DNA from 3 places in the Acidovorax sp. Q11 genome. Region 1 is predicted to be linked to each of the others. Evidence: predicted binding sites of a transcription regulator. Region 1 holds the regulator's gene; each other region holds the start of a gene.
The links. The regulator FNR, encoded in region 1, switches genes on or off when oxygen is low (the NO sensors DNR and NnrR bind a similar motif). The targets are predictions, from matches to a motif close to TTGATNNNNATCAA.
Positions count from the first base shown of each region.

Region 2: clpB (ATP-dependent chaperone ClpB) is a predicted target of FNR. The motif match lies at 7,856-7,869, and genes of this name have one in related genera.
Region 3: ACYZGB_RS16270 (FeoA family protein) is a predicted target of FNR. The motif match lies at 5,409-5,422, and genes of this name have one in related genera.

Region 1 is NZ_JBUDZG010000004.1:64,338-74,760, reverse strand. It holds gene hemN (oxygen-independent coproporphyrinogen III oxidase) at 1-1,083, opposite strand, end outside; gene fnr (fumarate/nitrate reduction transcriptional regulator Fnr) at 1,279-2,001, shown strand; gene ACYZGB_RS05140 (hypothetical protein) at 2,057-2,350, opposite strand; gene ACYZGB_RS05135 (FixH family protein) at 2,424-2,699, opposite strand; gene ccoG (cytochrome c oxidase accessory protein CcoG) at 2,769-4,214, opposite strand; gene ccoP (cytochrome-c oxidase, cbb3-type subunit III) at 4,304-5,224, opposite strand; gene ACYZGB_RS05120 (cbb3-type cytochrome oxidase subunit 3) at 5,249-5,386, opposite strand; gene ccoO (cytochrome-c oxidase, cbb3-type subunit II) at 5,399-6,031, opposite strand; gene ccoN (cytochrome-c oxidase, cbb3-type subunit I) at 6,049-7,488, opposite strand; gene ccoS (cbb3-type cytochrome oxidase assembly protein CcoS) at 7,553-7,690, opposite strand; gene ACYZGB_RS05100 (heavy metal translocating P-type ATPase) at 7,690-10,152, opposite strand; gene ACYZGB_RS05095 (universal stress protein) at 10,311-10,423, shown strand, end outside.
Region 2 is NZ_JBUDZG010000005.1:123,189-133,611, forward strand. It holds gene ACYZGB_RS06520 (hypothetical protein) at 1-497, opposite strand, end outside; gene ACYZGB_RS06525 (response regulator) at 662-1,321, shown strand; gene ACYZGB_RS06530 (ATP-binding protein) at 1,308-3,200, shown strand; gene ACYZGB_RS06535 (coniferyl aldehyde dehydrogenase) at 3,172-4,611, opposite strand; gene ACYZGB_RS06540 (hypothetical protein) at 4,733-5,086, opposite strand; gene clpB (ATP-dependent chaperone ClpB) at 5,162-7,768, opposite strand; gene ACYZGB_RS06550 (molybdenum cofactor biosynthesis protein MoaE) at 7,986-8,465, opposite strand; gene ACYZGB_RS06555 (hypothetical protein) at 8,524-8,754, opposite strand; gene ACYZGB_RS06560 (hypothetical protein) at 8,836-9,090, shown strand; gene ACYZGB_RS06565 (hypothetical protein) at 9,100-9,438, shown strand; gene dapA (4-hydroxy-tetrahydrodipicolinate synthase) at 9,699-10,423, shown strand, end outside.
Region 3 is NZ_JBUDZG010000021.1:50,248-60,670, forward strand. It holds gene ACYZGB_RS16245 (acetylornithine/succinylornithine family transaminase) at 1-1,087, shown strand, start outside; gene argF (ornithine carbamoyltransferase) at 1,105-2,034, shown strand; gene ACYZGB_RS16255 (HD domain-containing protein) at 2,042-2,722, shown strand; gene ACYZGB_RS16260 (hypothetical protein) at 2,813-3,052, opposite strand; gene feoB (ferrous iron transporter B) at 3,067-4,992, opposite strand; gene ACYZGB_RS16270 (FeoA family protein) at 4,989-5,318, opposite strand; gene ACYZGB_RS16275 (hypothetical protein) at 5,453-5,860, opposite strand; gene ACYZGB_RS16280 (TonB-dependent receptor plug domain-containing protein) at 5,926-8,124, opposite strand; gene ACYZGB_RS16285 (N-acetyltransferase family protein) at 8,258-9,268, opposite strand; gene ACYZGB_RS16290 (response regulator transcription factor) at 9,442-10,098, shown strand; gene ACYZGB_RS16295 (sensor histidine kinase) at 10,095-10,423, shown strand, end outside.

The DNA of each region.
Region 1 (10,423 bases):
CACCACCGGCAAACGTCCCTGGTCGAGAAAGTCGTAATACTCGTCCAAGGTCTTTGAGTTCTGGCTGTAGGTCGCACCCACCCGGCCAATGGCCGACACGCCCAAGCCGATCAGGTCGCAGTCAGGCTGTGTGCTGTAGCCCTGGAAGTTGCGGTGCAAGCGCCCTTGGCGTTTGGCCACAGCCAAGGCATCCGAGGGCAACGCAAAGTGGTCCATGCCGACATAGACATAGCCCGCGTCCATGAACGCATCGAGCGAGCGCGACAGCATGGACAGCTTGCTCGACGCCGTTGGCAGCTCGGCCGAAACAATGCGGCGCTGGGGTTTGAAACGTTCTGGCAGGTGCGCGTAGGCATACAGCGCAATGCGCTCAGGCCGCAACTGCGCCACCTGCGCCAGAGTACGGTCGAACGATTCGGGGGTCTGGCGCGGCAGGCCATAGATCAGGTCCACATTCACCGAGTCAAAACCCAGCGAGCGTGCAGACTCCACCAGCGCAAACACCTGTTCGGCAGGCTGGACGCGGTGCACAGCCTTCTGCACCTCGGCATCAAAATCCTGCACACCAAAACTGAGCCGGTTGAAGCCCAGCTCAGCCAGCAACGCCAGCCTGTCGGCGTTCACGGTGCGGGGATCCACTTCAATAGAGTACTCACCGCCCGGCGCCAAGGTAAAGCTGCGCTTGAGCATGGCCATCAGTTCACGCAAGCCCGCATCCGACAGGAACGTGGGCGTGCCTCCACCCAGGTGCAGCTGGCTCACCACTTGGCCCACCCCGCAGTGCGCGGTGTGCAGGTCGATCTCGCGGCTCAGATAGCGCAGATAGACTTCTGCGCGGTCATGGTGCTTGGTGATGATCTTGTTGCAAGCGCAGTAGTAGCACAGCGATTCGCAGAACGGAATGTGCACATACAAGGACAGGGGCAAGGCCTTGGCCACCGAGCCTGTCCGGCGCTGCTCCAGTGCCAGGATGTAGTCCTCCTGCCCGAACGCTTCGACAAACCGGTCGGCTGTCGGATAAGAGGTATAGCGGGGCCCCGGCACGTCAAAACGGCGCAGGAGATCGGGCGAAACAGCGGTCATGGGGGAATATCCTTGCGTACACTCTGACTGTGCCGTACCCTCTGCACGATGTCCTTGACCTGCATCAAGTGAACGATCAGGCCGACGAGCGACAATTTGACAAATGTCAGTCGCTAAGGCGCCCACCCGAAGGCCTTCCCAGCTTTTCGTATCGGGCGCAATGTACTCGACACCCAACCCCTAGCTCACGTGCCTATGAACCCGCTCACCATCAAAGTCGCCTGCTCCAACTGCAACCTGCGCGAGCTGTGCATGCCCGTGGGCCTGAACGAAGAGCAACTGCAGCGCATCGATGAAGTCGTTGCCGTACGCCGCAAGGTCAAACGCGGCAGCACGCTGTTCCGCAACGGCGAATCCTTCACATCGCTCTACGCCATCCGCACCGGCTTCTTCAAGACCTGCGTGGCTACCGAAGATGGCCGCGACCAGGTCACCGGTTTTCAGATGGCTGGAGAGATCATTGGCCTCGATGGCATCGTGAACGACCACCACACCTGTGACGCGGTGGCCCTGGAAGACGCCGAGGTCTGCGTGATGCCCTTCGACCGCATCGAGGAACTCTCGCGCGAGGTCACGGCCCTGCAGCACCATGTGCACAAGATCATGAGCCGCGAGATCGTGCGCGAACACGGCGTGATGCTGCTGCTGGGCAGCATGCGCGCCGAAGAACGCCTGGCAGCCTTCCTGCTGAACCTGGTGCAACGCCTGCATGCCCGCGGCTTCTCGCAGTCCGAACTGGTGCTGCGCATGACGCGCGAAGAAATTGGCAGCTACCTGGGCCTGAAGCTCGAAACCGTGAGCCGCACCTTCTCCAAATTTGTGGAGGAAGGCATCGTGGAAGTCAAGCAGCGCCATGTCCGCATCCTGGACACGGATGCCCTCAAGCGCATCGTCAACAGCCAGCAAGCCTGCCACTGATCGGCAGCCATCCCGGCCTGCCTTCACCGGCCGACCAGAAGCGCCTCCCCTCAGTTCAAGAGCAGGATGATGTCTTGCGGCAGTCATCCGGCCGCTCTCCTTCAGGTACCGGGCAGCGGTTCAGCTCGAAGGGCGACATGGCCAGTAGCGTGGTCAATGCACTGCTTGCCATGGTGATGATCCAGAACGCAAAAAACGCCAGCGTATAAACGCCCTGCCGCGACAGCGCCAGGGGCTGCCCAAGCCAGTGCAGATCCTGGGGGTCCACCATGGCAAAAACCAGCATCTCCAGCACCCCTGCCATCAAGAAGGCGGGCCATGCAATCCACATCAGGCGTTGCGTCCACATATCGTTGTTCCTGTCTCCTGGGGGCTCAGTTACGGCAAGCTGGCATCACTGACGAGCCACATGCTTGCACGTTTCAACGCGGCTGGTCCTGCACGGGGGTGGCCGCATGGTTGCGGCCCTTCATGGCGGGTGCCAGGCTTTTCTCGGGGGCTTCCAGCGTCTTGTTGATCTCGATCCCCTTGCGGTAGTAGTCCTCTGCCACCACAGGATCGGGCCGGGACAGCGCCAGCCACAAGGTCACAAAACCCGCAACGATCACAATGGCCGGGCCGGCAATCACCAGCCAGACATGGCCGAATTTCCACCAGGGTGCTGACGCAACAGGGGCAATAGCTGGGCTTGAAGACATGGCGATTTACTCCTTCACAATCATCTCAATCAACACAAGGCCATGCGAGGCCTTGCACCAGGGTGCGGCTCAGCGCGGCACCAGGAACACAGATTTTTCTGTCACATGGGCGGCGGCGCCGACGGCCTGCACATCGAACTGGACGGCATGGGAGCCAGGGTTTGCCGAACCATACGGGATCTGCAAACGCACCGCCACCCAACGCGACTCCGCCGGGCCGATGTCCACCTCGGCATCGGAAGACACCTCCAGCCCCTCCAGCCCCCGTGCGCTGATGCGATAGCGCTGCTCGCCCTCCGTCGCATTCATGATCTGCAGGCGGTAGATGTTCTCCAGCTTGCCCCCTGCCACGATGCGCGAAAGCGCTGCACGGTCCCGCACCACATCGACCTTGAGCGGAGTCCGCACGACCAGGCTGGCCAGCATGGCCACGCACAGAGCCACCAGCACCGCGCTGTAAATCAGCACCCTTGGCCGCAGCACGCGCCGCAGCATCTGCGACTGGGTCCACCGCTGGGCCACGCCGTTCTGGGTGGAGTAGCGGATCAACCCCCGGGGGTACTGCATCTTGTCCATGACCGTGTTGCAGGCATCCACACACAGGCCGCAGCCGATGCATTCGTACTGCAGCCCCTTGCGAATGTCGATGCCCACGGGGCAGACCTGCACACACAGCGAGCAGTCAATGCAGTCGCCCAGCCCCTGCGCCTTGTAATCCAGGTTCTTCTTGCGCGGGCCGCGCTGCTCGCCCCGCTCGGGGTCGTAGGTCACGACCAGCGTGTCCTTGTCGAACATGGCGCTCTGGAAGCGTGCGTACGGGCACATGTACTTGCAGACCTGCTCGCGCATGTAGCCCGCGTTGCCATAGGTGGCAAAGCCGTAGAACAGCACCCAGAAAATCTGCCAGCTGCCCTGCAGCGCCAGCAACTCGCTGCCCAGCTCGCGGATGGGCACAAAGTAGCCCACGAAGGTGAATCCGGTCCACAAGGCCACCGCCACCCACACCAACTGCTTGAAGAACTTCTTGCGGATCTTCTCGAAGGTCCAGGGCCCGTTGTCCAGCCGCAGCCGCGCACTGCGATCGCCTTCGATCTTGTGCTCGATCCACATGAACATCTCGGTGTAGACCGTTTGCGGGCAGGCAAAGCCACACCACAACCGCCCGGCCACCGCCGTGAAGAGGAACAGCGACAACGCCGAAATGATCAACAGCCCGGTGAGGTAGATGAAGTCCTGCGGGTACAGCACCAACCCGAAGATGTAGAAGCGGCGCGCGTCCAGGTCGAACAGCACCATCTGGCGCTGTCCCCATTCAAACCAGGGCAGCCCATAAAACACGATCTGCGTGAGCAGCACCATGCCCCAGCGCCAGCGCGCAAACAGGCCACTGATGGAGCGCGGATAGATCTTTTTCTGCGCTTCGTACAGCGAGACGATCTCGCCCTGGGCAGACGGCTCGGACGCCACGGGTGCGATGGGAATGACCTTGCGAGCAGGCTCGCTGGGGGGCTTCATGGTGTCGATCTACTCACAGGGAGGTAAACAGCCTAACAACAAAGAAGCCAGGCAACCACCGCCAGATGCGGGCTGCCTGGCAGCACCAATCACCGCGCGGCAGCCGCCTGCTTGCCGTTCGACAAACCCCAGACATAGGCGGACAGGACCCCGATCTGGGCTTCCGTCAGCTTGTCAGCCTGCGCAGGCATCTGGTTGACTTTGCCGTTGTTGACGATGGCGGTGATCGCCGCCTCGCCCCAGCCATGCAGCCAGATATCGTCGGTGAGGTTCGGTGCACCCAGGGCCTGGTTGCCCTTGCCGTCCATGCCGTGGCAGGCAGCACACGCCGTGAACTTGGACTTGCCCAGCGAAGCGCGCAGCGAGTCGTGCGGGCTGCCCGACAGGCTCAGCACATAGTGCGACAGGTTGCGCACATCTTCTGGCGAGCCCACAGCCGCTGCCATGGGAGGCATGTTGCCGATACGGCCCTTTTCCAGGGTTTCGCGGATCTTCTCGGGGGCGCCGCCGTGCAGCCAGTCGCCGTCCGCCAGGTTGGGGAAGCCCTTGCTGCCACGTGCATCCGAGCCATGGCACTGCGCACAGTTGTTCATGAACAGGCGTTCACCAATGGCGTGGGCCTGGGGGTCCTTGGCCATGTCCTCTGGCTTCATAGAGGCAAAACGGGCATACAACGGCTCCAGCTCGGTCTTGGCCTTGGCCATTTCGGCCTCGTACTCGCCCTTCTGGGTCCAGTTCAGCTTGCCGGTGAAGCTCCCCAGGCCCGGATAGGCAGCCAGGTAGCCCAGGCCGAAGATGATGGTGATGACAAACAGCCACACCCACCAACGTGGCAGGGGGTTGTTCATTTCGACCAGGTCCTCGTCCCAGACATGGCCCGTGGTGTTGTCGGCCGTGGCCATCACCTTCTTGCGGCCCGCCATCCAAAGCAGGATGCCGCAGGCGATGATGCCGACCAGTGTCAGCGCGGTCACAAAGACCGACCAGAAATTGCTGGTGAAGTCACTCATGGGATGTTCTCGTTCTGGTGAGGGTCAATCTTGTTCGAAGGGCAGTTGTGCCGCCTCGTCAAACCGGGACTTGTTGCGGCCCCGGTAGGCCCAGACCCAAATGCCAATGAAGCAGGCCATCGATGCCAGGGTGGCGACGATGCGCATGGTCGTGATGTCCATGGCCAATCTCCTTTACTTGAGCGCGCGGCCCATGACTTGCAAGTAGGCAATGAGGGCGTCCATTTCGGTCTTGCCCTTCACCTCGGCTGCGGCGGCAGTGATCTGCTCGTCGGTATAAGGCACGCCCACCGTGCGAAGCGCCTTCATGCGGGGGGCCACACTGGCGGGGTCCACCACGCTCTTCTCCAGCCAGGGATAGGCGGGCATGTTGGACTCGGGCACCACGTCACGCGGGTTGTTCAGGTGGATGCGGTGCCATTCGTCGCTGTACTTGCCGCCCACGCGGTGCAGGTCAGGACCGGTGCGCTTGCTGCCCCACTGGAAGGGGTGGTCGTAGACGAACTCGCCCGCCACCGAGTAGTGGCCGTAGCGCAGCGTCTCGGCACGGAAGGGGCGGATCATCTGCGAGTGGCAGTTGTAGCAACCCTCGCGGATGTACACATCGCGCCCCACCAGCTGGGTGGCGGTGTAGGGCTCAACGCCCTTCACCGCCTCGGTGGTGGACTTCTGGAAGAACAGGGGCACGATCTCCACCAGACCGCCAATGGCGATCACCAGCAGGATCAGCACGATCATCAGGAAGTTGTTGGTCTCGACCTTCTCGTGCGAGAAGCCGGTGGAGGAAGATGAATTGTTGTTGGACATGAATTGACTCCTTCGGCTCAGGCGTGGGCAGCATTCACGGCAGGAATGGCCACCTTGACCGAACGGCCAGAGATCGCGGTCATCCACACGTTCCAGGCCATGATGACCATGCCTCCCAGGTACAGCAGGCCACCGGCCACACGGATCACGTAGAACGGATAGGTCGCCTTCACGCTCTCGACAAAGGTGTAGGTGAGCGTGCCGTCGGGGTTGATGGCGCGCCACATCAGGCCCTGCATCACACCGGCAATCCACATGGCGGCGATGTAAAGCACGATGCCGATAGTGGCCATCCAGAAGTGCAGCTCGATCGCCTTGATGGAGTGCATCTTGTCGCGGCCGAACAGGCGCGGCACCAGGTAATACAGCGAGCCCATGGAAATCAGGCCCACCCAGCCCAGCGCGCCAGAGTGCACGTGACCCACAGTCCAGTCGGTGTAGTGGCTCAGGGCGTTGACGGTCTTGATGGACATCATCGGGCCTTCGAACGTGGACATGCCGTAGAACGACAGCGACACGATCAGAAAGCGCAGGATGGGGTCGTCACGCAGCTTGTGCCATGCACCCGACAGGGTCATGATCCCGTTGATCATTCCGCCCCAACTGGGCGCCAGCAGGATGAGCGAGAACACCATGCCCACCGATTGCGTCCAGTCTGGCAGCGCGGTGTAGTGCAGGTGGTGGGGGCCCGCCCACATGTAGGTGAAGATCAGCGCCCAGAAGTGCACGATCGACAGGCGGTACGAATACACGGGGCGGCCAGCCTGCTTGGGGATGAAGTAATACATCATCCCCAGGAAGCCCGCCGTGAGGAAGAAGCCCACGGCGTTGTGGCCGTACCACCACTGCACCATGGCGTCCTGCACACCGGCGTAGGCCGAGTAGCTCTTCATGAGCCCTGCGGGAATGGCCGCACTGTTGACCAGGTGCAGCAGCGCCACCGCCAGGATGAACGCGCCAAAGAACCAGTTGGCCACGTAGATGTGCTTGACCTTGCGGGTCCCCACGGTTCCAAAGAACACGATGGCATAGGACACCCACACCAGCGTGATCAGGATGTCAATGGGCCACTCCAGCTCAGCGTATTCCTTGCCAGAGGTGTAGCCCATCGGCAAGCTGACCACAGCGGCCGCGATGACCAGCACCCAGCCCCAGAAAGTGAATGCGGCCAAGGGCCCGGCAAACAGCCGGACCTGGCAGGTGCGCTGCACCACGTAGTAGCTGGTGGCGAACAGGGCGCTGCCGCCAAAACCGAAGATCACCGCATTGGTGTGCAAGGGGCGCAAGCGCCCATAACTAAGCCAGGGAATGCCAAAGTTGAGTTCTGGCCAGGCCAGCTGGGCGGCGATGACAACCCCCACCAGCATGCCAACCACCCCCACAACCACGGCCAAGATAGAAAACTGCCGCACGACCGTATCGTTGTAGTGCGCAGTCATAGTTTTTTGAGAATCCATCGGGCACCTCTTTGTATTGCAGTAAGAGTTTGTTGCAGAGCATCATTTGCGACATTGACACATGTCAATCGCCTCTGAGAATGCGCTCCCCTTCTTGCTCCACGCTCTCGAACTGGCCGTGGTAGACAGCCCACCACAACCCTCCCAAGATCAGCAGGACCAGCAGCACAGACAGCGGGATCAGGAGATAAAGGATGTCCATCAGACGGGCTCCAGGGTTGTCTTGGGAAGAGGCGGGGGCACCTGTTGCGCCTTGCCCGCAGCGATGACCTCGGCATCCGCACCAGCATCTGCACCGGCCAGGGCGGGCAGTACAGGCAGGCCGCGCGCCAGCCGCGCCGCGTTGAGCACCACCAGCAGCGAACTCAGCGCCATGCCCAGCCCGGCCAGCCAGGCAGGCATCCAGCCCGCCACCGCCAGCGGCACACACAGCGCGTTGTAGCCCGCAGCCCACCACAGGTTCTGGCGCACCACCCGCAGCGTGCGGCGTGCCAGCAACACGGTCTGCGGCACCAGCGCCAGGCTGTCGCCCAGCACCACAAAATCCGCCCGCGACTGCGCCAGCGGCACGGCGCGGCCAAACGCAAACGAGACATGGGCACCGGCCAGCACCGGGCCGTCATTGAGGCCATCGCCCACCATGGCCACCTGGTGCCCGCCCGCCTGTAGTGCCCGCAAGGCCTCCAGCTTGCCCTGGGGCGAGCATTCGCCCTGCACCCGCGCAATGCCTGCCTGCGCGGCCACACGCTGCACGGCCCCTAGTCGGTCGCCAGACAGCAATTGCACCGCCACACCTTCCTGCTGCAGCGTGGCAACCGCGGCCGGGGCCTCGCTGCGCAGGTCTTCGACCAGATCGAACCGGGCCAGCTCCAGCAGGTCGCCATCGGACCCTTGCTCGATCCCTTGCGCCGACAGCACCACCTGCAGCGCCGCAGTGCCCTGCTGCGGTGCCACCCCGGCGTGGCGGGCCGAGCCCAGCCAGACCTTGCAATCGGGCACAACGCCCATGTTGTCCGACACCGTAGCGCTCAGGCCCAAGCCCGCGTCCTCTTGCAGATTGGCAACGCGCCAGCGCCCTTGCAGTGCTGGCGCCGATGCCGAGGCAGCTGCCGCCACCGCGCGCGATGCCGGGTGCATGGAGTGGCGCGCGAGCGCAGCCGCCAGGCCCAGCGCGTCATCGGCTGTCCAGCCCTGCGCGGTGTGCACGGCCTGCAGCGCCATGCCGTCGCGCGTCAGGGTGCCGGTCTTGTCAAACACCAGGGTGTCCACATGGGCCAGCGCCTCCAGCCCCTGCAGGTTGCGCACAAGCACCCCGTGGCGTGCCAGCGTGCCCGCTGCGGTGAGCATGGCCACCGGCGTCGCCAGCGAAAGCGCACAAGGGCAGGTCACGATGAGCACGGCCACCGCCACCATGAGTGCATGCCCAGGGTCCGACGGCCACCACCATGCGGCCGCCAACCCCGCCGCCAGCAGCACGGCCACCAAGAAGGGCCGTGCAATGCGGTCGGCCAGCAAGGCCAGCCGGGGCTTTTGCAGTGACGCGCTTTCCATCAGCGCGACGATCTGCGCAAACCGGGTCTGCCCGCCCGTGCCCTCCACCCGCACCTCGACGGGTGACTGCAGGTTGTAGCTGCCCGCCGTGACGCGGCTGCCCACCGGGCGTGCCACGGGGGTGGACTCACCGGTCAGCAGCGCCTCATCGGCGTGGGTGTTGCCTGCGGTGATGCAGCCGTCGGCCGGAAAGGCCTCGCCCGGCAGCACGCGGATGGTGTCGCCCACCACCAGGCGGCGCGTGGCCACGCGGGCGAAGGTGCCCGTGGCGTCATCACGCCGCTCCACACTGTCGGGCAAGCGGTTCATCACCGCCTCCAGCGCACCAGCCGTGCGGTCGCGCAGGCGCAGCTCCAGCCAGCGGCCAGTGAGCAGGAAGAATACGAACATGGTCAGGGAGTCGTAGTACACCTCCTTGCCAAAAATGCCGCTCGGGTCGAACGTGCCCGCCGTGCTGACCACAAAGGTGATCGCCATGCCCAGCGCCACCGGCAGGTCCATGCTGACGCGGCGCAGGCGCACATCGCGCAATGCGCTGGCAAAGAAGGGGCCACAAGAGAACACCACCATAGGCAGCGTGATGACCCAGGACGCCCAGCGCAGCAGTTGCTCCATCTCGCCCGACAGGTCGCCGGGCTGCGCCACATACGCGGGCCACGCGTACATCATCACCTGCATCATGCAAAAGCCCGCCACCAGCCAGCGCCACAAGGCGCGGCGGCTTTCGCGCTGGCGCTGCGCGCGGGCAAACGCATCCATGGCCGGCATGGCACGGTAGCCCGCGTTCTGCACAGCTTTCATCCATTGCGAGGGCAGCACCCTGCCCGGCTGCCACACCACGCGGGCACGGCGCGTGGCCGCACTCACGTCGGCCTGCAACACACCGGGCACGGCGCGCAGGGCGTCTTCGATGGTGAGAGCGCAGGCGGCGCAGTGCATGCCCTCCAACACCACATGCGAATCCCAGGTGGTGGATTCGGGACAGGCTTGCACCGCCTCGGCGGCCTGGGCGGGCAAGGGGCTGCCTGCGGGTGTGCAGGGGCGGCCAAACGCCAGCCATTCCTGCGGGTCGTCCAGCAACTGGGTGGGCGCGACGGGCGATGAATCCGCCATGCCATCAGGCAGATGCGCCGGGGAAGCCACCGACGCATCGGGTCGAAACATTGACATGGTTCAAGCCTATCGTTGGGCCATGACAGGTACATTGACCTGCATCAAGTCCCGGAACATGATTCATCCTAAGCTTGATCCATCGTTTTGAGGAGACCTTTATGTACAAACGCATCCTGATCGCAACGGACGGCTCCCCCCTCTCGGACAAAGCCGTGGAACACGGGCTGTCGCTGGCCGCCCTCACCGGCGCCTCTGCCGTCGCACTAAAGGT
Region 2 (10,423 bases), on a different contig from region 1:
CGCGGCACATGCACCACCGGCGGCGCACCATTGATGGCTGCCAGGCTGAGCACCAGCGTCACCGTGCGCGAATCCCCATCCCGCTCGTCGGAGGCATAGGCGCGGTAGCTGCCGTTGCCCGGCCCATGGCTGCGCGGCACGGCATGAAAAGCCACCCGGGCGCCCGTCACCCGGTGGCCACCAAAGGGCAGCACCCGCAGCCGCGCATCCCGGTCCAGCGCCAGCCCCAGGTTGCCCGGGCGGTTGATCAGGTCGGTGCGGATGGCGCGCCAGGTCTGCCCCTGGTCGGCAGAGAACTGCCAGGCCCCCGCCTGGGCATCGAGGTGTTCGATCACCACGCCTGCAGCGGCCAGCATGTCCGAGCAGTTCTCTTCCATGATCTGTGCCAGCGTATTGCCCCCCAGGCCGGTGCCCGCAGGGGCGGCCGGTCGCCGCTCGCCCCCCCGGTGGGCATTTGCAGAAGGGGTGGAGCCGTGGATCAACGCAGTGGTGGTCATGGGGAAGCCCTTTGAAGACGAAGTGAGACGACGAAGGTTTGCGCATCGGCGGGCACCCAAAGTGCTTTTCAATGCTTGACGGAAAGTCTAGAAAGTGACCTAGCCTGCGTCCATCGCACAAATGGACTAGCCCGCAACACCCGGTTGTGCGCAATACTTGTCCAATGAGTGCCCTCCAAAGTGCCCGTCCGAATGCCCGCCTCCTGCTGGTGGACGACCACGCCCTGTTCCGCACCGGGCTGCGCCTGATCGTGCAGGACCACCCCAGCGTGGGGGCGATTGCCGAGGCGGGCTCGATTGCCGACGCCTGCGCGCTACAGCAGGCCGACATCGACCTGGTGCTGCTCGACATCCAGCTGCCCGGCATGAGTGGCCTGGACGGCCTGCGCCTGGTGCGCCAGGCCTGCCCCCAGGCCCGCATCGTGCTGGTGTCCGCCAGCGTGGCGCCCGATGCGGTCTATGAGGCGCGGGCCCGGGGCGCCGATGGTTTTCTGCCCAAGTCGGCCAACGCCGAAGACATCCTGGAGGCCATCACCTGCGCGCTGTCGGGCCAGCCCTGCTTCCCCATCAACAGCGGCAACAGCGCCACCACACGCGGGCCCGATGCGCCCTCGCTCACGGCGCGCCAGCTGGATGTGCTGTCGCTGCTGTGCACCGGCAAACCCAACAAGGTGATCGCCCGCGACCTGGGCCTGAGCGAAAACACGGTGCGCGTGCACGTGGCCGCCATCTTTGCGCAGCTGGGCGTGAACAGCCGCAGCGCCGCGCTGCTGGCCGCGCAGCGCCTGGGCCTGTCCACACCGCAGCTCCATGACCCCCTCTGAGACCACGCCCGAGCCCCCAGGCGCGCAGCCCCCCACCCGCTGGGGCTGGCCGGTGTGGGAGCGCGACGAGGTGCTGCGCGAGCAGGTGGCCCTGCTGCGGCAGAACTTTCCGATGACGCTGCTGGCGTCGCTGGCCACCGCCCTGGGCACCCTGTGGGTGATGGCCCGGGTGGCCGACACGCAGGCCACCACCGTCTGGCTATCCACCCATGCGCTGGTGATTGCGGGCGTCTACCTCACGCTGCGCAGCATCTCCCCTTTTACCGACCCGGCGCCCCAGGCTGCGCGCAAGCTGATTGCCTGCATGGCCGCCATGGGGCTGAGCTGGGGCAGCCTGGGCTACGTGGTGCTGTACTGGGGCACGTCCGACAGCGTGATCTACGCCATCGGCATCATCAGCACCGTCTCGTCCGGCGCGCTGGGCCTGGGGGCGCCGCTGTACCGGGCCTATGTCACCTACCTCACCAGCGCCATCGGCGGGGTGATGGTGTCCGTGGCGCTGGCCGGGGGGCCTGTGATGTGGCCGGCGCTGTTCCTGACCAGCGTGTACTACGCCCTGACCTGCCTGCAGGCCCGCACCGCCGACCGGGCCACACGGCGCAGCATTGCACTCAAGCTCGAAAACGAGCGCCTGGTGAACGAGCTGCGCGCCGAATCCCAGCGCGCCCTGGCCGCGCAGGGGGCGGCCGAGCAGGCCGACCGCGACAAATCGCGCTTTCTGGCCGCTGCCAGCCACGACCTGCGCCAGCCCCTGCACGCCATGGGCCTGTTTCTCGAATCGCTGCAGCGCAGCCCGCTCAACGACCACCAGCGCACGGTGCTCAAACATGCGCACGCGGCCTCGGGCGCGGCGGCCGAAATGCTCACCACGCTGCTGGACTACTCGCGGCTGGAGGCCGGTGTGGTGAAGGTGCGGCCAGAGGCCTTTGCCGTGCAGCCGCTGCTGACGGCGCTGGAACAGGAATTTGGCGCGCAGGCCGACACGGCCGGGCTGGTGTACCGCACCCGCGAGACCTCGGCCGCAGCCTTTGCAGACCGCTCGCTGGTGGGGCTGGTGATGCACAACTTCATCTCCAACGCCCTGCGCTACACCGCACGGGGCGGTGTGCTCATCGCCTGCCGCACACGTGGCAAACGACTGGCGCTGGAGGTGTGGGACACCGGGGCAGGCATTCCCGTGCACCAGTGGGAGGACATCTTCAAGGAGTTCCACCAGCTCGGCAACCCCGAGCGCGACCGGCGCAAAGGGCTGGGCCTGGGCCTGGCCATCGTGCAGCGGCTGGCGCGCGAGATGAAGACTTCGGTGGAGCTGCGCTCACACCCCGGTCGGGGCTCCGTCTTTCGGCTGTGGCTGGACCGCTGGCAAGGCGCGCTGGAGGACGACGCCAGCCCCACCCCCTCGGCCCGCAGCCTGGCCGGGCTGAAGGTGCTGGCCATCGACGATGACGAGGCCGTGCGCCTGGGCATGCAGTCGCTGCTGCAAAGCTGGGGCTGCCAATGCCTCACGGCCGAGTCCAGTGCCGACGCGCTGGAGGCCCTGGAGGATGTGACCCCCGACATCATCATCACGGACTTTCGCCTGCGCCACGAGGAGACGGGCAAGCAGGTGCTGCAGGCGCTGCGCACCTACCTGGGCACACCCGTGCCCGCCATCATCATGACGGGCGACACATCGCCCCAGCGCCTGCGCGATGCGCAGTCCACCTCGGCACTGCTGCTGCACAAGCCGGTGTCCACCGGCCAGCTGCGCGATGCCATCGTGCAGCTCATCACCCGCCCCCCGGCCCCGCCGGACGGCGGGCCCGCAGCGGCGCCAGCACAAGAGGGGCCCGAGAGCGAGCCGGCCGCGACTACAGCCAGCGGCGCAACAAGCCCATGATCTGGTCGAACCGGGCGCCATAGGGCGGGTAGAACAGCGAGCCCATCGCCCAGCGCGACTGCACCAGCACCGACTTCTGGTGGCAAAAGCGTAGAAAGCCCTGCTCGCCGTGGTATGCGCCCCAGCCACTGTCGCCCACACCACCAAACGGCAGGTTGTCGTGCGCGATGTGCATCAGCGTGTCATTCACCGTCACGCCGCCGCTCACGGTGCGGCGCAGCACGTCATCGCGCACGGTTTCGCTCTGCCCGAACCAGTACAGCGCCAGCGGGCGCGGCCCGGCGTTGATGTGGGCAATGGCATCATCAAGCCGCTCGTAAGAGATCACCGGCAGGATGGGGCCAAAAATCTCCTCCTGCATGAGCTGCATCTGCGAGGTGGCGCCAAACACCAGCGTCGGCAGCATCTGGCGGCTGGCACCATCGCCCAGCGTGCCCACGGTGTGCACCACGGGCTTGCCTGCAGCCGGGTCGATGGTTTGCACCTCGGCCCCCTGCGTCTGTGCCTGCTGCAGCATGGTGCGCAGGCGCGCATGGTGGCGCGGCGTGATGATGGAGGCGTAGTCGGCGTTGCCCTCGATGGTGGGGAACAGGCGCGTCACCGCTGCGCGGTAGGCCTGCGCAAACTCGCCCTCGCGCCCCCGGGGCAGCAGCACGTAGTCGGGCGCAATGCAGGTCTGCCCGGCGTTGAGCAGCTTGCCGTGCGCAATCTTGAGCGCCGCGTCCTGCATGTCGCAGTGGCCGTCGATGATGCAGGGCGACTTGCCGCCCAGCTCCAGCGTGGTGGGCGTGAGGTTCTGTGCCGCCGCCTGCGCCACCTTGCGCCCCACCGCCGTAGAGCCGGTGAACACCAGATGGTCAAACGGCAACGAGGCAAACAGCGCCGACAGGTTGGCATCGCCCTGCACCACGCAGAACTCGTCGGGCGCGAAAAACTGGGCCACCAGGGCCGCCAGCTGGGCCGAGGTGTGGGGCGTGAGTTCGCTGGGCTTGAGCATCACACGGTTGCCTGCCGCCAGCGCGGTGATGGCGGGGGCCAGTGCCAATTGCACCGGGTAGTTCCAGGGCGATATCACGCCCACCACGCCCAGCGGCTGGCGCTGGATATGCGCGCTGGCGGGCTGCAGGTACAGCGGGGTGCGCACCTTGCGGGGCTTCATCCATTGGGCGAGTTGGCTCAGGGTGTGCGACAACAGGGTGCGCAGCACAAAGAAGTCCGCCACCTCGGTCAGGCGCGGCGAACGCATGCCAAAGTCGGCCTGCACCGCCGCAGCCAGCACGGGGCCATGCTCATCGAGCATTTTGGCGATGCGCAACAGCCGCTCTCGGCGCACGAGCAGTGGCACATCCACATGCGCGCGGCTCGCCTGGCGTTGGAGATCGAAATGGGCGTGAATATCGGCTGGTGTCATGTCTGGATCATAGAAGACACCCCCATGGGCGCATCACGCACAAGGCGGGTGTACCGCCGTCAAAAACTGCTGGCAGGCGCCTACGCAAAGAAGTGGGCGCGGCCCAGGGGGCCATGCCCCGTCAACGAACTTCGCGCGCTTCCACGTCGGTCACCTGGGCCGCACCCGGCAGGATGCCGCCCCGGCGTGACGCAGCGGCTTCTTCACCGGCATCGGCCGGTGCGGCGGCGCCACGGCGGCCGGAAGACCACCGCTCGGTAGAGCGGAACACGGTGCTGAAACCCGTGCGCGGATCCATGCGCATGGTCCAGGGTGTCACTGGCCGCCCCGTGAGGCGCGCCCAGCCTGCGCGCAGCATCCATACCAGGGCCAGCACCAGGGCGGCCACCAGCAGGCTGGCAAACAGCACCAACCCCATGGCAATGACCACTACACGCAGCAACAGGCGCACAACGCCCGCAACAAAATCATTCAAACGACACCTCTCCTTCACAATTTGGGAAAAGGATGGCAGCGCGAGTGTGCGCCACCACCGCTTCCCACACCCGCATTACCCCTGCGGGGCCACGCCGAACTGGAACACGCCCGGCTCCAGCACCGGGTTCACGGTGACTGGAATCACGCTCTTGGGCGGGAAGCGCCCTTCCAGCAGCAGCTTGGACAGCGGGTTCTCGATGCGCTGCTGGATCGCCCGCTTGAGCGGCCGCGCACCAAACACCGGATCGAACCCCACCTTGGCCAATTCTGCCAAGGCGGCATCGGACACCTGCAACTCCAAATCCATCTTGGCCAACCGGGATTGCAGCAGCTGCAACTGGATCTTGGCGATGGACGCGATGTGCCGCGCATCCAGCGCATGGAACACCACGGTCTCGTCGATACGGTTCAGGAACTCAGGCCGGAAGTGGTTCTTGAGTTCACCCCACACCGCATCCTTGATGTCCTGCGAGTCCTGTCCCACCATGGCCTGGATCAGGTGCGAGCCGATGTTGCTCGTCATCACGATCACCGTGTTCTTGAAGTCCACGGTGCGGCCCTGGCCGTCCGTCAGGCGGCCGTCGTCCAGCACTTGCAAGAGCACGTTGAACACGTCGGGGTGGGCCTTTTCCACCTCGTCGAGCAGCAGCACGCTGTAGGGCTTGCGGCGCACGGCCTCGGTCAGGTAGCCGCCCTCTTCATAGCCCACATAGCCGGGCGGCGCACCGATCAGGCGGGCCACGGAGTGCTTCTCCATGAACTCGCTCATGTCGATGCGGATCAGGTGGTCCTCGCTGTCAAACAGGAAGCCCGCCAGCGCCTTGCACAGCTCGGTCTTGCCCACGCCCGTGGGGCCAAGGAACAGGAACGAGCCCGTGGGCCGGTTGGGGTCGGACAGGCCCGAGCGCGAGCGGCGGATGGCGTTGGCCACCGCAGCAATCGCCTCTTGCTGGCCCACCACACGCTCGTGCAGCTTGGTTTCCATCTGCAAGAGCTTGTCCTTCTCGCCCTGCATCATCTTGGCCACGGGGATGCCCGTGGCACGGCTCACCACCTCGGCGATTTCTTCGGCACCGACTTGTGTGCGCAGCAGGCGGCGCGTGGCAGGGGCGCCGTCCTTGCCCGCCTCTTGCGCCTGCGCTTCTTTCAGCTGCTTTTCCAGCTCGGGCAGCTTGCCGTACTGCAGCTCGGCCACCTTGTTGAAGTCGCCCTTGCGGGTGAACTCCTCGATCTGGAACTTGAGCTTGTCGATGGCCTCGCGCACATGGGCGCTGCCCTGGGCCTGGGCCTTTTCGGATTGCCAGATTTCGTCGTAGTCGGCGATTTCCTTTTGCAGCTTGCCGATCTCCTCTTCAATCAACGCAAAACGTTTTTGAGAGGACTCGTCCTTCTCGCGCCGCACGGCTTCGCGCTCGATCTGCAGCTGGATCAGGCGGCGGTCGAGCTTGTCCATCACCTCGGGCTTGGAGTCCATCTCGATCTTGATCTTGGACGCTGCCTCGTCGATCAGGTCGATCGCCTTGTCGGGCAGGAAGCGGTCGGTGATGTAGCGGTGGCTCAGCTCGGCCGCAGCCACAATGGCCGGGTCGGTGATGTCCACGCCATGGTGCACTTCGTACTTTTCCTGCAGGCCACGCAGGATGGCAATGGTGGCTTCCACCGTGGGCTCGCCCACCAGGATCTTCTGGAAACGGCGCTCCAGCGCAGCGTCCTTTTCGATGTACTTGCGGTATTCGTCCAGCGTGGTCGCGCCCACGCAGTGCAGCTCGCCGCGCGCCAGGGCGGGCTTGAGCATGTTGCCCGCGTCCATCGCGCCCTCGCCCTTGCCCGCGCCCACCATGGTGTGCAGCTCGTCGATAAAGACAATGGTCTGGCCCTCGTCCTTGGCCAGCTCATTGAGCACGGCTTTCAGGCGTTCCTCGAACTCGCCGCGGAACTTGGCGCCCGCCAGCAGCGCTGCCATGTCGAGCGACAACACGCGCTTGCCCTTGAGCGACTCGGGCACCTCGCCCGCCACGATGCGCTGGGCCAAGCCTTCGACGATGGCCGTCTTGCCCACGCCGGGCTCGCCGATGAGCACGGGGTTGTTTTTGGTGCGGCGCTGCAGCACCTGGATGGCGCGGCGGATCTCGTCGTCGCGGCCAATCACCGGGTCCAGCTTGCCGATGCGCGCGCGCTCAGTCAGGTCCAGGCAGTATTTGGCCAACGCGCCGCGCTGGCCCTCGGCCTCGGCGCTGTCCACCTTCTGGCCACCGCGCACGGCGTCAATGGCGGCCTCCAGGCTCTTGCGCGTGAGGCCGTTGTCCTTGGCTATTTTTGCGGCGTCGCCCTTGCTGTCGATCACGGCCAGCAAGAACAGCTCGCTCGCGATGAACGGGTCGCCACGTTTGATGGCCTCCTTCTCGGTGGCTTGCAGCACACGGCCCAGCTCGGGGCCGCCCTGCACCTGGTCGTTGCCCTGCACCTGCGGCAGGCGCTTAACAGCCGCCTCGGCCGCCGTCAGCAGGCCGGGCACGTTGGCGCCCGCGCGCTGCAGCAGCGCCTTGGGGCCATCGTCCTGCTGCAGCATGGCCAGCAGCACATGCACGGGTTCGATGTAGGCGTTGTCATGGCCCAGCGCAATGCTCTGGGCATCGCTCAGGGCTTCCTGGAACTTGGTGGTGAATTTGTCGAGACGCATGGGTGAATGTCCTCCGAATTGCAGAACATTTGAGGCGAGGTGTGCCTGATTTCAAGACAGTCCTCCACCCCGCCCCATGGCCTGCCGTTGACCTGCATCAGTGATTTGCCACGCCAGACAATCACTTGTTACTATCAATTTTATAGCAATCAATGCTTTACCAGAGCGCGGAGACGGCCAATTTCTTTCAAATTTCCGCCCCATCGGGCCCCGCACGTCAGGCCGCGTTGCCCAGCGTGATGCCCCAGCGCGCCAGTGCGGCGTCATCGCTCACCCTCGCATCGACCCAGCGGGCGCCCTGGGCCGTTTCTTCCTTCTTCCAGAACGGCGCCTGGGTCTTGAGGTAGTCCATCAAGAACTCGCAGGCCTGGAAGCTCTGGCCCCGGTGGGCGCTGGTCACCGCCACCAGCACGATCTGGTCGAGCGGCTGCAGCAGCCCCACGCGGTGGATGACGCGGGCGCCGAAGATGTCGAAGCGCCGGAAGGCTTCGTCCACCATGGCCTCGATGGATTTTTCGGTCATGCCGGGGTAATGCTCCAGCTCCATGGACGCCACCTGGTCCCCTTCATTGCGGTCGCGCACCGTGCCCACAAAGCTGCACACCGCACCCACGCCCTTGTTTTCGCGGCGCAGCGCCGCCACCTCGGCGGACAGGTCGAAGTCTTCGGTCTGGATGGAAACGCGGGGCACGGTCATGGCGACAGGGCTTTCGGGCAATCGGTCAGTTGGGTAATCAATCGGGCAGGCGGCGCGCTCATGGCGATCGGTGCAGGCGCGGCGCGGCCAGCAGGGCGCGCTCTTCTTCCACGAACTTGTTCAGCTGGGCGAGCGCTGGGGTGGGCGGCAGCTTGGCCAGCATGGTCTGCAGGCGTGTCACGTCGGACACCGAGGGCGCCACCTTGATCTGCGCGATGGCAGCGGGCAGGTTGCCGCCCTGGATCAGGGCCAGGACCTTGTTGGGCCATTCACTTTTTGGTCTTGCCATGGGATGCTTGGAGTAACTGTACGATTCGCCCGCACTGTACCCGCACTGCCGCCCCCTTTGAACAGGCTCGCACCAACGACCATGGCCACACAAACGATTCAGACCGACCTGTACAAGCTCTACCCCTCGCCCCGCAACACGCACAAGGACGTTTTTGAGCACCAGGTTTTTGTCCCCTACCCCTACGCCATCATCGACCTGGAGGTGATGGAACTGGCCGGCAAGACCACATTGTTTGCTGCCTGCCGACTGTCGGACATGAAGATGGGCCAGCTCGTGAGCTTTGAGCTGGCCTCAGACCAGGCCAAGTTCGAGCGCCTGTTCACCCCTGACTGAGGGGTGCCCATGGACGACGACAACCAGATCCACGTGCCGCCCTCGTTCATGGCGGTGTACACCGACGCCCGGGGGCGCCTCACCGAAAAGGCGAACGGCGTGCGCACGCGCTACGAGCTGTGCGAAGACCTGGCGGGCCACTTGGTCGAGCATGCACAGACGCTCTACCACGTGCAGGCCCCGTCGGAGGCCGAGATCCTGCGGCGTATCCACGCCGGGCTGTGCACAGCCGAATCGGGCGTGTCGGTGGCCGAGGCCACCTGGATCACCACCCGCCTGGCCGAGCTGCTCAACTGGCCGTGCCCGGAACTGGTCGCGCCCACACCGCAGCCAGTGGCAGGCCCTTGATCCAACGCTTGGCTATACTGCCCCCATGCCCACACACACCTTCTTTGCCATGACTGCCGCAACTGCGGCGGCATTGCAATGCGTGGGCAAAGCCAAAAAACCAGAGCTCATCTGACCGGAGCTGTGGTTCCGTCCGGATGAGCGACGGAACCACCTGGCAGAGAAATTCCCTTCTTTTTTCTCTTTTCCCTCCCCGGCATTCCGCGCGCATTCCTTCCGGACGGTTCTTCCCCTGGTCGAACCCTGAAAGGATGTTTTGCATGTCTGCTACCGCCACCACGCCCTCCCACCAGCCGCTGTTCAGCGGGCTCTGGATCGCCCTGGTCACGCCGTTCAAGGACGGTGCCGTGGACCACCCGGCTCTCGCCGCCCTCACCACCCGGCTGCGCGCCCAGGGCGTTTCAGGCTTTGTCGCCTGCGGCTCCACGGGCGAAGCCGCTGCGCTGGACAAGGCGGAGCAGTTGCAGGTGCTGGAAACGGTGCTCACGGCCGCCCAGGGCCTGCCCGTGGTGATGGGCGTGTCGGGCTACCACCAGGGCCAGGTGCTGGAGCAGGTGCAGGCCCTGGCACGCTACCCCGTTGCGGGCCTGCTGGTCTCTGCCCCGCACTACATCCGCCCCTCGCAGGAGGGCCTTCTGCACTGGTTCCGCACCCTGGCCGACGCCGGCACGGCGCCCGTGCTCATCTACGACATTCCCTACCGCACAGGCGCCACGCTCAGTACCGAAACGCTGCTGGCGCTGGCGGCGCATCCGCACATAGAGGCCATCAAGGACTGCGGCGGCAACCCCGCCAAGACGCAGGCCCTGATCAGCGACGGCCGCCTGCAGGTGCTGACGGGCGAGGACGCGCAGATTTTCCACACCCTGGCGCTGGGCGGCGCGGGCGCGATCTCGGCCAGCGCGCACTGGCAGACGCCCCGCTTTGTGGAACTGATGGCCTTGCTGCGCGCAGGCAACCTGGGTGAGGCCCGCCGCGTGTGGCA
Region 3 (10,423 bases), on a different contig from region 1:
GGAATACATCGACGGCCTGGGCGGCATCGCCGTGAACACGCTGGGCCACAACCACCCCAAGCTGGTGCCCGCGCTGCAGGACCAGATCGCCAAGCTGATCCACACCTCCAACTACTACCACGTGCCGTTGCAGGAGAAGCTCGCCACCAAGCTGGTGGAGCTGTCGGGCATGCAGAACGTGTTCTTCTGCAACTCGGGCCTGGAGGCCAACGAGGCGGCCCTGAAGATCGCCCGCAAGTTCGGCGTGGACAAAGGCATCGCCAAGCCCGAGATCGTTGTCTATGAAAAGGCCTTCCACGGCCGCTCCATCGCCACCATGTCGGCCACGGGCAACCCCAAGATCCACAGCGGCTTTGGCCCGCTGGTAGAGGGCTTTGTGCGTGTGCCGATGAATGACATTGAAGCCATCAAGCAGGCCACCGAAGGCAACCCCAACGTGGTCGCCGTGTTCTTCGAAACCATCCAGGGCGAAGGCGGCATCAACGCCATGCGCATCGAATACCTGCAGCAGCTGCGCAAGCTCTGCGACGAGCGCGGTTGGCTCATGATGATCGACGAAGTGCAGTGCGGCATGGGCCGCACCGGCAAGTGGTTTGCCCACCAGTGGGCCGGCATCGTGCCCGACGTGATGCCCCTGGCCAAGGGCCTGGGCTCGGGCGTGCCGATTGGCGCTGTGGTGGCGGGCCCCAAGGCCGCCAGCGTGCTGCAGCCCGGCAACCATGGCACCACCTTCGGCGGCAACCCGCTGGCCATGCGCGCTGGTGTCGAGACCATCCGCATCATGGAAGAAGACGGCCTGCTGCACAATGCAGCCCAGGCGGGCGACCACCTGCGGGCCGCCCTGACGCGCGAGCTGGGCAGCCTGCCGGGCGTGAAGGAAATCCGCGGCCAGGGCCTGATGCTGGGCATTGAGCTGAACAAGCCCTGCGGTGCCCTGATCGGCCGCGCGGCCGAAGCGGGCCTCTTGCTGTCGGTCACGGCCGACAGCGTGATCCGCCTGGTGCCGCCGCTGATCCTCACCACCGCCGAGGCCGACGAGATCGTCGCCATACTGACCCCGCTGGTCAAAGCCATCCTGGCTGAATGAAGCAAAGCAAGATTGTCATGACGACGCTGAAACATTACCTGCAGTTCACCGACCTCAACGCCGACGAATACACCTACCTGTTCGAGCGCGCCGCGCTCATCAAGAAGAAGTTCAAGGCCTACGAAAAGCACCACCCGCTGGTGGACCGCACGCTGGCCATGATCTTCGAGAAAGCCAGCACCCGCACGCGCGTGAGCTTCGAGGCGGGCATGTACCAGCTCGGCGGCTCGGTGGTGCACCTGACCACGGGCGACAGCCAGCTGGGCCGCGCCGAGCCGATTGAAGATAGCGCCAAGGTCATCAGCCGCATGACCGACCTGGTGATGATCCGCACCTACGAGCAGGCCAAGATCGAGCGCTTTGCCGCCAACTCGCGTGTGCCCGTCATCAACGGTCTGACCAACGAGTACCACCCCTGCCAGATCCTGGCGGACATCTTCACCTACATCGAGCACCGGGGTTCCATCAAAGGCAAGACGGTGGCCTGGGTGGGCGACGGCAACAACATGGCCAACACCTGGCTGCAGGCCGCGTCGCTGCTGGGCTTCAAGGTGCATGTGAGCACACCGCGTGGCTATGAAGTGGACGAAAAATTGGCCGCTGGCGCGCACGGTATCAGCGCTGATAGCTATCAATTCTTTAGCAACCCCATGGAAGCCTGCCGGGGCGCCGACCTGGTCACCACCGACGTGTGGACCAGCATGGGCTACGAAGCCGAGAACGAAGCGCGCAAGAAGGCCTTTGCCGACTGGTGCGTGGACACCGAAATGATGGCCGCCGCCCAACCCGACGCCCTCTTCATGCACTGCCTGCCCGCGCACCGGGGCGAAGAGGTCGAGGCCGACGTGATCGACGGGCCGCAGTCGGTGGTGTGGGATGAGGCAGAGAACCGCATGCACGTACAAAAAGCACTGATGGAATATCTGCTTCTGGGCAAGCTGGCCTGACAGCCCCATGCCCTGGCGCCGCCAGCCCGTTCACAGCGCCGAATTGCTGGCGCACTGGCAGGACCTGGGCCAAGCACTGGGGCGCGACACGCCAGCCTGGCGAGCCGAGGGCCGGCGCCTGCTGCGCAGCTGGGCCCGCTGGCCCCGGGCCTACCACGACACCACGCACCTGTGGGCCTGCCTGCGGCACCTGCAGGCGGTGCTGGATCAGCAACCCGGCGCACTCCACAACCCCCATGCCGTCGCCTTGGCCCTCTGGTACCACGACGCCATCTACTGGCCGTGGAGCGGGCACAACGAGGCGCGCAGCGCCGACTGGGCGCGCCAGTTCCTGCTCAGCCAAGGGCTCCCCACCACGCTGGCCGAGGCCGTGCACCAGCATGTGATGGACACCCGCCACACCCCCGGCCCGCTCACGGGCGACGCGTTGTGGGTGGTGGACATCGACCTGGCCATCCTCGGCCAGAGCGATGCGGTGTACCGCCAGTTCGAGCGCAATGTACGGCGCGAATATTTCTTTGTGCGCTGGCCGCGCTATGTGGAGGGGCGCAGCGCCGTGCTGAAGGGTTTCCTGGACCGCCCGCAGATCTACGGCACGGGCTACTTTGCGCAGCGCTATGAAGCGCAGGCACGCGCCAATCTGCAGCAGGCGCTGCACGCGCTGGGCGAAGGCAGGCTGCACCAGTAGCAGGCCCCAAAGGTGCGGACTTTTATGAAGAAAAACAGGCCTTACCGCGCATCCATAAGGCGCGAATAGCTATTAAATATATAGCAAACTCTACGCCACGGGCCTGCGCGGTGCTGGCATGGCCATCGGCTTTTCGGCGCCCGCCTCGGGCGGCACACCGCAGCTGCCACAACTGCTGCACCCACCATCGCCCCCGCCACAGCCGGGCGACTGGACCAGCCCCGGGTGGACCTTGCCCAACCCTTGGCGCCAGCGAGCGGGCAGATAACGCCACAGCACATAGAGCGCTGCAGCGGCGACGATCAGACCAACGATGAATTGCTGGGCCATAAGCACCTTTCCCCTCAGCCGCCGCCCAGCACCAGCGCCACGCGGTAGGTCACAAAGCTGGCGGCATACGCCATGGCAAACAGGTACACCACCATGAGCAGCGGGTAGCGCCAGCCATTGGTCTCGCGCCGCACGGCGGCAATGGTGGAGATGCACTGGGGCGCAAACACATACCAAGCCATCAGCGACAGCGCCGTGGCCAGCGACCACGAGCCTGCCACCAGCGCCCCTAACTGGTTGGCCGCCTCGTCGCCCGTGGCAGACAGGGCATACACCGTGCCCAGCGCGCTCACCGCCACCTCGCGCGCCGCCATGCCGGGCACCAGGGCGATGGCGATCTGCCAGTTGAAGCCAATCGGCGCCACGATCACCTCCAGCCACCGGCCCAACTGGCCCGCATAGCTGTAGGTGATGGCCGCCTGGGTGGCGCCTTCCGGCGCGCCGGGGTAGGTGGACAAAAACCACAGCAGTACGGTGACGGCCAGGATGATGCCGCCCACGCGCTTGATGAAAATCATCGCCCGCTCGTACAGGCCAAACGCCAGGCCCCGCACGCTGGGCCAGCGGTAGGCGGGCAGCTCCATCATCAGCGGCGTGGCCCGTGTGTCGCTGCGCGCGAGTTTAGCCACCGCCGCCACGGCCATGGCACTCACGATGCCCGCCACATACAGGCCAAACAACACCACCCCTTGCAGGTTGAAAACACCCGCCACCGTGCGCTCGGGGATGAAGGCCGCAATCAGCAGCGCATACACCGGCAGGCGCGCCGAGCAGGTCATGAGCGGGGCGATCATGATGGTCACCAGCCGGTCGCGCCAGTGGGTGATCGAGCGTGTGGCCATCACGCCCGGCACGGCACAGGCAAAGCTCGACAGCAGCGGGATGAACGAGCGCCCCGACAGGCCCACCGTGCCCATCACGCGGTCCAGCAAAAAAGCCGCGCGCGGCAGGTAGCCCGAGTCTTCGAGCGCCAGGATGAACAGGAACAGAAACAGAATCTGCGGCAAGAACACCAGCACCCCGCCCGCGCCCGCCAGCACCCCATCGGTCAGCAAACTGCGCAAGGGGCCGTCGGCCATGTGGGTGTTGATAAGCGCCGCCATCCAGGCCATCCCGTCCTCGATCCACGACTTGGGCAGCTCGGCCCAGCTGAACACCGCCTGGAACATCAGAAACAGCGTGGCCGCCAGGATCAGCAGGCCCCAGACCGGGTGCAGCACCACCGCATCGATGCGGTCGTCGGCGCGCAGGCTCACCACGGGCACACGCACGGCCCGATCCAGAATGCGCCGCACATCCTGGTGCGTGCGGATGACGTCGTTCTGCGCGTCCAGATCCGCTGCATCCAGCCGCGCCGCCGCATCGGGTGCCACCACCGGGCGCTCCAGCTGCTGCAGTTTCGCGCCGTCCAGCCACTGCACCAGCTCCTGGGCGCCATCCCTGCGCACCCCCACGGTGGCCAGCACCGGCATGCCCAGCTCACGCGCCAGCGCCTCGCGGTCGATCTCTATGCCCTGGCGCCGGGCTACGTCCATCATGTTGAGCACCAGCACCATGGGCAGGCCCAGGGCCCGGGCCTCCAGCACCAGGCGCAGGTTCAGGCGCAGGTGGGTGGCATCGGTCACGCACACCAGCACGTCGGGCACGGGCTCACCCGCGCGCCGCCCGCGCACGATGTCGCGGGTGATGGCCTCGTCCGCGCTGTGCGCGTGCAGGCTGTAGGCGCCGGGCAGGTCCAGCACCCGCACGCTGCGGCCCGCAGCGGTCTGCAGCAGGCCCTCCTTGCGCTCCACCGTCACGCCCGCGTAGTTGGCCACCTTCTGGCGCGCGCCGGTGAGCAGGTTGAACAGCGCGGTCTTGCCGCAGTTGGGGTTGCCCAGCAGCGCAATGCGCAAGGGGGCATCAGCGGCGGAGGGCTGCATAGTGGCCTGGGCGCTCATGCCAGCTCCTTGGCAGGCACGGTGGCGTCATCCAAAGGCTGCACCTGCACCATCGAGGCCTCCTGGCGGCGCAGCGCAAACGTGGCCTGCCCCACCCGAACGGCGATGGGGTCGCCACCCCAGCCGCCGCGCGCGACCACTTGCACGGTTTCACCGGGCAGAAAGCCGATCTCCAACAAGCGCAGCAGCATGCTGTGCTCCTGCGCGTCCCGCGCGGGCAACAAGCCCGTGACCCGGCCCAAGGCACGGCGAGGCAATTGGTCCAGCCGCGAGGACAGGTTCTGCTGCGTAGGAAGATGCAACCGCGCTGCAGCGCCATCGTCCATGGTTTTCATGGTGACTGGTCTTGATACAAATAATATTGATTCTCATTCTATAGATATCTGTATCGTGCTGGTTGCCGTCTCACTCTCTCCTTGATGCAGCGCAAGCTGCGGTACCAGCTGCCCTCCCCGGGTGGTCAGTCACATCGCTCAAACCGCTTGCACTCCGCAGTGACGCGAATGGACGTGAGCGTGTTTTCGTCGTCGATGTGTAGGGCAGTGAACTGGACCCAGGCTCCCTGCGGAATGCCGCGCAACAGGGCGGGGTTGACCACCCGAAAGGTCTGGATAGTGAACGGCAGCTTGGCGCGGGGCAGCAGCTTCAGCCGCACATAGGTGACGTTGCCGCCCGCATCCGCCTCCATAGACACCAGCCGAGCCCGCGTATAGACCGGAGCTGCCGCAGACACGCCCGGGGCGCCCTGCGCTGCGGGGGCAGCCGATGCAGTAACGGCACTCGCTGGCGGGAAGCCGCAGAACGCCCCCGTCACAAGCAGCACCGCGAGCTGGCCAGAGGCGCCTACAAGCCCCTTACCTACTTTCATGCCGACCTTTCTCGTTTGCTAGGCGGCATGAGTGCAAAACCGGACGCATGCTCACCGCCCCAACATCAAAACTGCGTCCCTACGGTCAGGTAGACGCGCGGCGTCCACTGCATGCTGCTGCGGCTGACCACCGGCACCGCGCCCGAAGCATCCACGCGATCTCGGCGGAAGCGCGCGTCGCCCACGTTGTACACGCCCAGCCGCCAATATCCCAGTCCGCGTACCAGCTGCCCCACATAGAAGTCCAGCATGGCGCTCGCGTGGTTTTGGCCGGTGAGTGTGGCGTTGATGTCCTGGTCGGCGCGCCCCGTCATGGTCAACGTGGCGCCGCCATACCAGCCGCCGGTGCGCGGCATGGGTTTGGCAACGGTCAGCGTGGCCACATAGCGTGCCTGCCCGGGAATGCGCCGCCCTTCATTGGGCCCGCTGGTCATACGCGACTGCAACAGGCTGGCGTTGGCCGACAGCGTACAGTCGCGCCCCAGGCCCAGCCACGCCAATCCAGTGCGGGCATCGGCCTCCAGGCCCCAGACCAGCGCGTCGCCCACGTTCGCACGTTGCTCCACCCATCGCGATCCGTTCAATGCCAGCGTGGGCGCCAGCACATCGCTCATCTGCCGCACAAACAGGTTCAGGCCTGCGTGGCCGCTGGCTAGGCGCCGCTCGAAGCCGGTGTCCAGCGTCCAGGCCACCTGCGGGCGCAGGTTGGGGTTGCCGATGGTGTCGGGGTTGCCCAGGCTGTTGCTGCCCTGACTGGGGATGACCCGGTCCACCAAGTCCCACACGCGCGGCAGCTGGGTGACGCGAGCGAGGTTCACACGCCACTGTAGGTCGTCGGACAGCGGCGTGCGGGTGTGCATCGATGGCTGGAGGATGTTCCACTGCTTGCTGCCCGCCACTGCAGAGCTTCCCCCGTTCAGCTCCACACGCTCGCCGCGCAGGCCCAGCGTGAGCGTGGTGCTGGCCGGCAGCTCCCATTCGTTCTGCCCCCAGACCACCCACCGGCGGATGCCAGCGTCCAGGCCCGAGTTCACCGGCAGGGCGCCGCTCGCGGTGGTGCTGACGAAGAGTTTGCGGTCTTCAAATTGCGCCCCGGCACTCCACAGCAGTGCATCGGCCGTGCCGGTGAGCTTGCTGCTGAGGCTCCACACGTCCTCTCGCCGGTCGTCCACAAAGCTGTAGCTGTCGGTGACCACTGCACCGCCCGCGCCAATGTTGCGCAACAGATCTCCCCTGCGGTCCACGGTGTCGCTGGCCCGGCTGGCGGTCAGCGTGGTTTCGAGTTTGCTGGTAGCAAAGCGGTGCGTCCAGTCGGCGGCTGCTTGCAGATAGCGACGGTCGTACTGGTGCGACTCCTGCGAGTTCAGGGCATATGTGCCATCGCCACTGCCCACGCTGTCGGCTGTGCCGCCAAAGTCAGCCTTGCTGAGGGTTGCCCGCAGCGTCACCTGGTCTGCCGCCCCCAGCTTCCCGCTGATGCGCGGCACCAGCGCGTAGTCGGTGCGCTTGTAGCGGGCGCTGGTGTCGGACTGCGCCACGTCAGCCCCGTCACGCTGCGTGCTGCGGTGCATGTCTGAACCCAGCAGCAGGCCTGTTGCAGACGCAGCGACGAAGTACGACCAGGGCTGGCTGGCCTCCGCTTCGCGAGGCTCGTCGGCGCCCGTGGAAGTTGGCCCCAAGGGGCCGGTGCGCGAGAAAAACGCCTGCCCCGCATTGCGGCCCCACACGTGGTTGTCGGTCAGGCGCAGCGTGGTTTCACGCTTCACGGTGGCCTGGCGCAACACGATGTTGAGCGTGCCGCCCGTGGCGCCCGAGAACTCTGCGCTTGGCGCGCGCACCACCTCGATGCGTTCGATCAGCTCGGGCGGCAGCTGGTCAATGGGCAGCTGCGTGCGCTTGCCGCCCACGCGCTGGCCATCGATGAGCAACTGCGTGGCACCGCGCTCCATGCCGCGCATGCGGATCTCCACGCTGCCGTCAGCACTTGGCGTCACCTGCACGCCTGGCAGCTGGCGCAGAACATCGGCCACCGAGAACGCGCCCATTTGCTCGATGTCGCTGCGGTCCACCACCACCAGCGACCCGGCTGCAAAAAAACGCTGCTCCAACGACCTGCGTGCCGTGACCGTGACGCCATCAAGCGATGGCGTAGCGCCGCCCGTTCCCTCCGGCGTACCCTGCGCCCATGACGAACTCCCTGCCGCAGAGGCCAAGCACGTCGCCCAGATGGCAATGCGATGGCTGTTGTTTATTGTTTGCTTCATAGATGCCCTCTCTGCGCCAGATTGTCCGAGGGCAAGGCTTAAGCGCAGCCTAAGACCTATGCCTGTGCCCCTGGGTGTCGCTGAACTGCAGCATCCACGCGACAGGTGATTCCGGAGCCAACGCACGCCGCGACTACAGCTTGGGCACCTCCAGCGGTTTGCGGTAAATCGTGTTGCGCTTGACCACCTGAAAGCCGCAGTCCGCGTACACGCGATTCGCGCCCGTCAGGTTCTCGCCATCCACTGCCAGTGCCGACTCGGCCATCCCTTCGTCGGCCAACAGGCGCAGGCTGCGGGCGATCAATGCCCTTGCCAGACCGCGCCTGCGCCACTTGCGGCCCACGCTGATGAACTCGGTGTAGCCCCGGCGGCGGGACAGATTGCGGCTCTCGTCCTCGTTGATATACGTGCGGACCTGGCCTGCGACTTCATCGCCATCCCATGCCACTTGCCAGCGCGCGGGCTGAAACATTCGGCTCTCCAGCCAGGTGTCGTAGTCGCGTGGCAACGGCGGTGCCATGCCCCAGTGGTCTTCAAACGCGGTGTGGTGCGCTTCCCAAATGGCGCGGTAGTGCTCGGGCTCGACGGGCCGCAACTCCAACCCTTGCGGCACGGGAAAGTCCGGCGCGGCATGCAGTTCTGTGTTCAGCATTTCGAAGAAGTACCGCATTGGCGCATAGCCACTGGCCTGCAGCAGTTTCGCGCGCGCTTCCTCGCCTTGCTGCACATAGGCATGGTGCACGTGCGGGCCGTCCAGGTGCGGCGCGGCCACGGTGTGGTGCCGCTGCTCGATCCAACCCTGCAGCACACGGCCAATGCCGCGACCGCGCCAACGCCCTGGAACAAAACCGATTTGCGCGTGCAGCGTCAACCCGTCGGCCTGCGTGAATCGCCAGCAACGGCCATAGGCGACCAGTTCGCCATCCAGCTCGGCCATGATTGCGTCGTGATACGGATCACAGTTGGTGAAGGCGGCGTAGTCGCGTGCCAGGTCTTCGGGCGCGCGGCGTGCGAGCACCCCGTCGGCATCAAAGCTGGCATTGGCCACCTCGGCCATGGCCGGGAAGTCCGACGGGCCGCGAAACGGCCGCAGTACCAGCCCTGAAGGGGCCGACACATTCGTCATCGATTTGTCATCACCCACAAGAGCATCCTCCCCAGCTTCTTCCATTCATTCTTCTTCTCCCTCAAACGTCGGTGCGCGAGTCACGTTGGGCTGCGCCCGCTGACATTGTGCAAACCACAGCCTTAACGCCAGCCAAAGACACCGCTTCAGACAACGCCCCGCAGGCTTTGCACCCGCCACAATCGCACCCCATGCACATTCTGCTCATCGAAGACGATCTGGACCTGGGCCGCGCGCTGCAGTCCGCGCTGAAGGTGGAGGGCCTGACCAGCGAATGGCTGCGCCGCGCCGTGGATGCCCCGGCCACTGTCGATGCCACCACCATCGACTGCGTGCTGCTGGACCTGACGCTGCCCGACGGCAGCGGCTTCGACCTGCTGGCACGCTGGCGGGCGCAGGGCGAGCAGGTGCCCATCATCGTGATCACCGCGCGCTCGGCGGTGGAAGACCGGCTGGCCGGGCTGGATGGCGGGGCCGATGATTTCGTGGTCAAGCCTTTTGCCACGGCCGAGTTGCTCTCGCGCATCCGCGCCGTGCTGCGCCGCAGCGCCCGCCAGGCCAGCGAGCGCTGGGTGCTGGGCGAGCTGGTGATCGAGCCGCGGCGCCATGCCGTGCAGCGCAATGGCACGGTGCTGGATGTGTCACCGCGCGAGTTCCAGCTGCTGCTGGAGCTGGCGCGCGAGCCGGGCGTGGTGGTGTCCAAAAGCCTGCTCTCGCAGCGGCTGGACCCGCTGGGCGAGCCCGTGGACTTTGGCGCCATCGAAGTGCATGTGTCCAACCTGCGTCGCAAGATCGGTGCGGAGCTGATCCGCACGGTGCGCGGCGTGGGCTATTTGCTGCAGGCATGAGCACCGCCAGGCACTCTCTGCGCGCGGCCTGGGCCTGGCTGGCCGAGCCCACGCTGATGCGCCGCAGCGTGGCCTCGGTCCTGGTCGCGTTTGTGGTGGTGTGGGGGGTGCTGCTGGGCTACAACTTCGTCAACTACAAACACGCCATCACCCGCGACCCGGGCCTGATGAAGTACGGCGACGCGGTGCTGGACTCGCTGGCCCCGGTTTCCGACCCCGCGCACGCCGCCACAGCCATTGCCGCCACCGACCACTGGACCAATGTCCGCCGCCGCCAGGTGGGCCTGCTGCCCGGGGTGCAGATGCACGAGCTGCTGGATGCGGC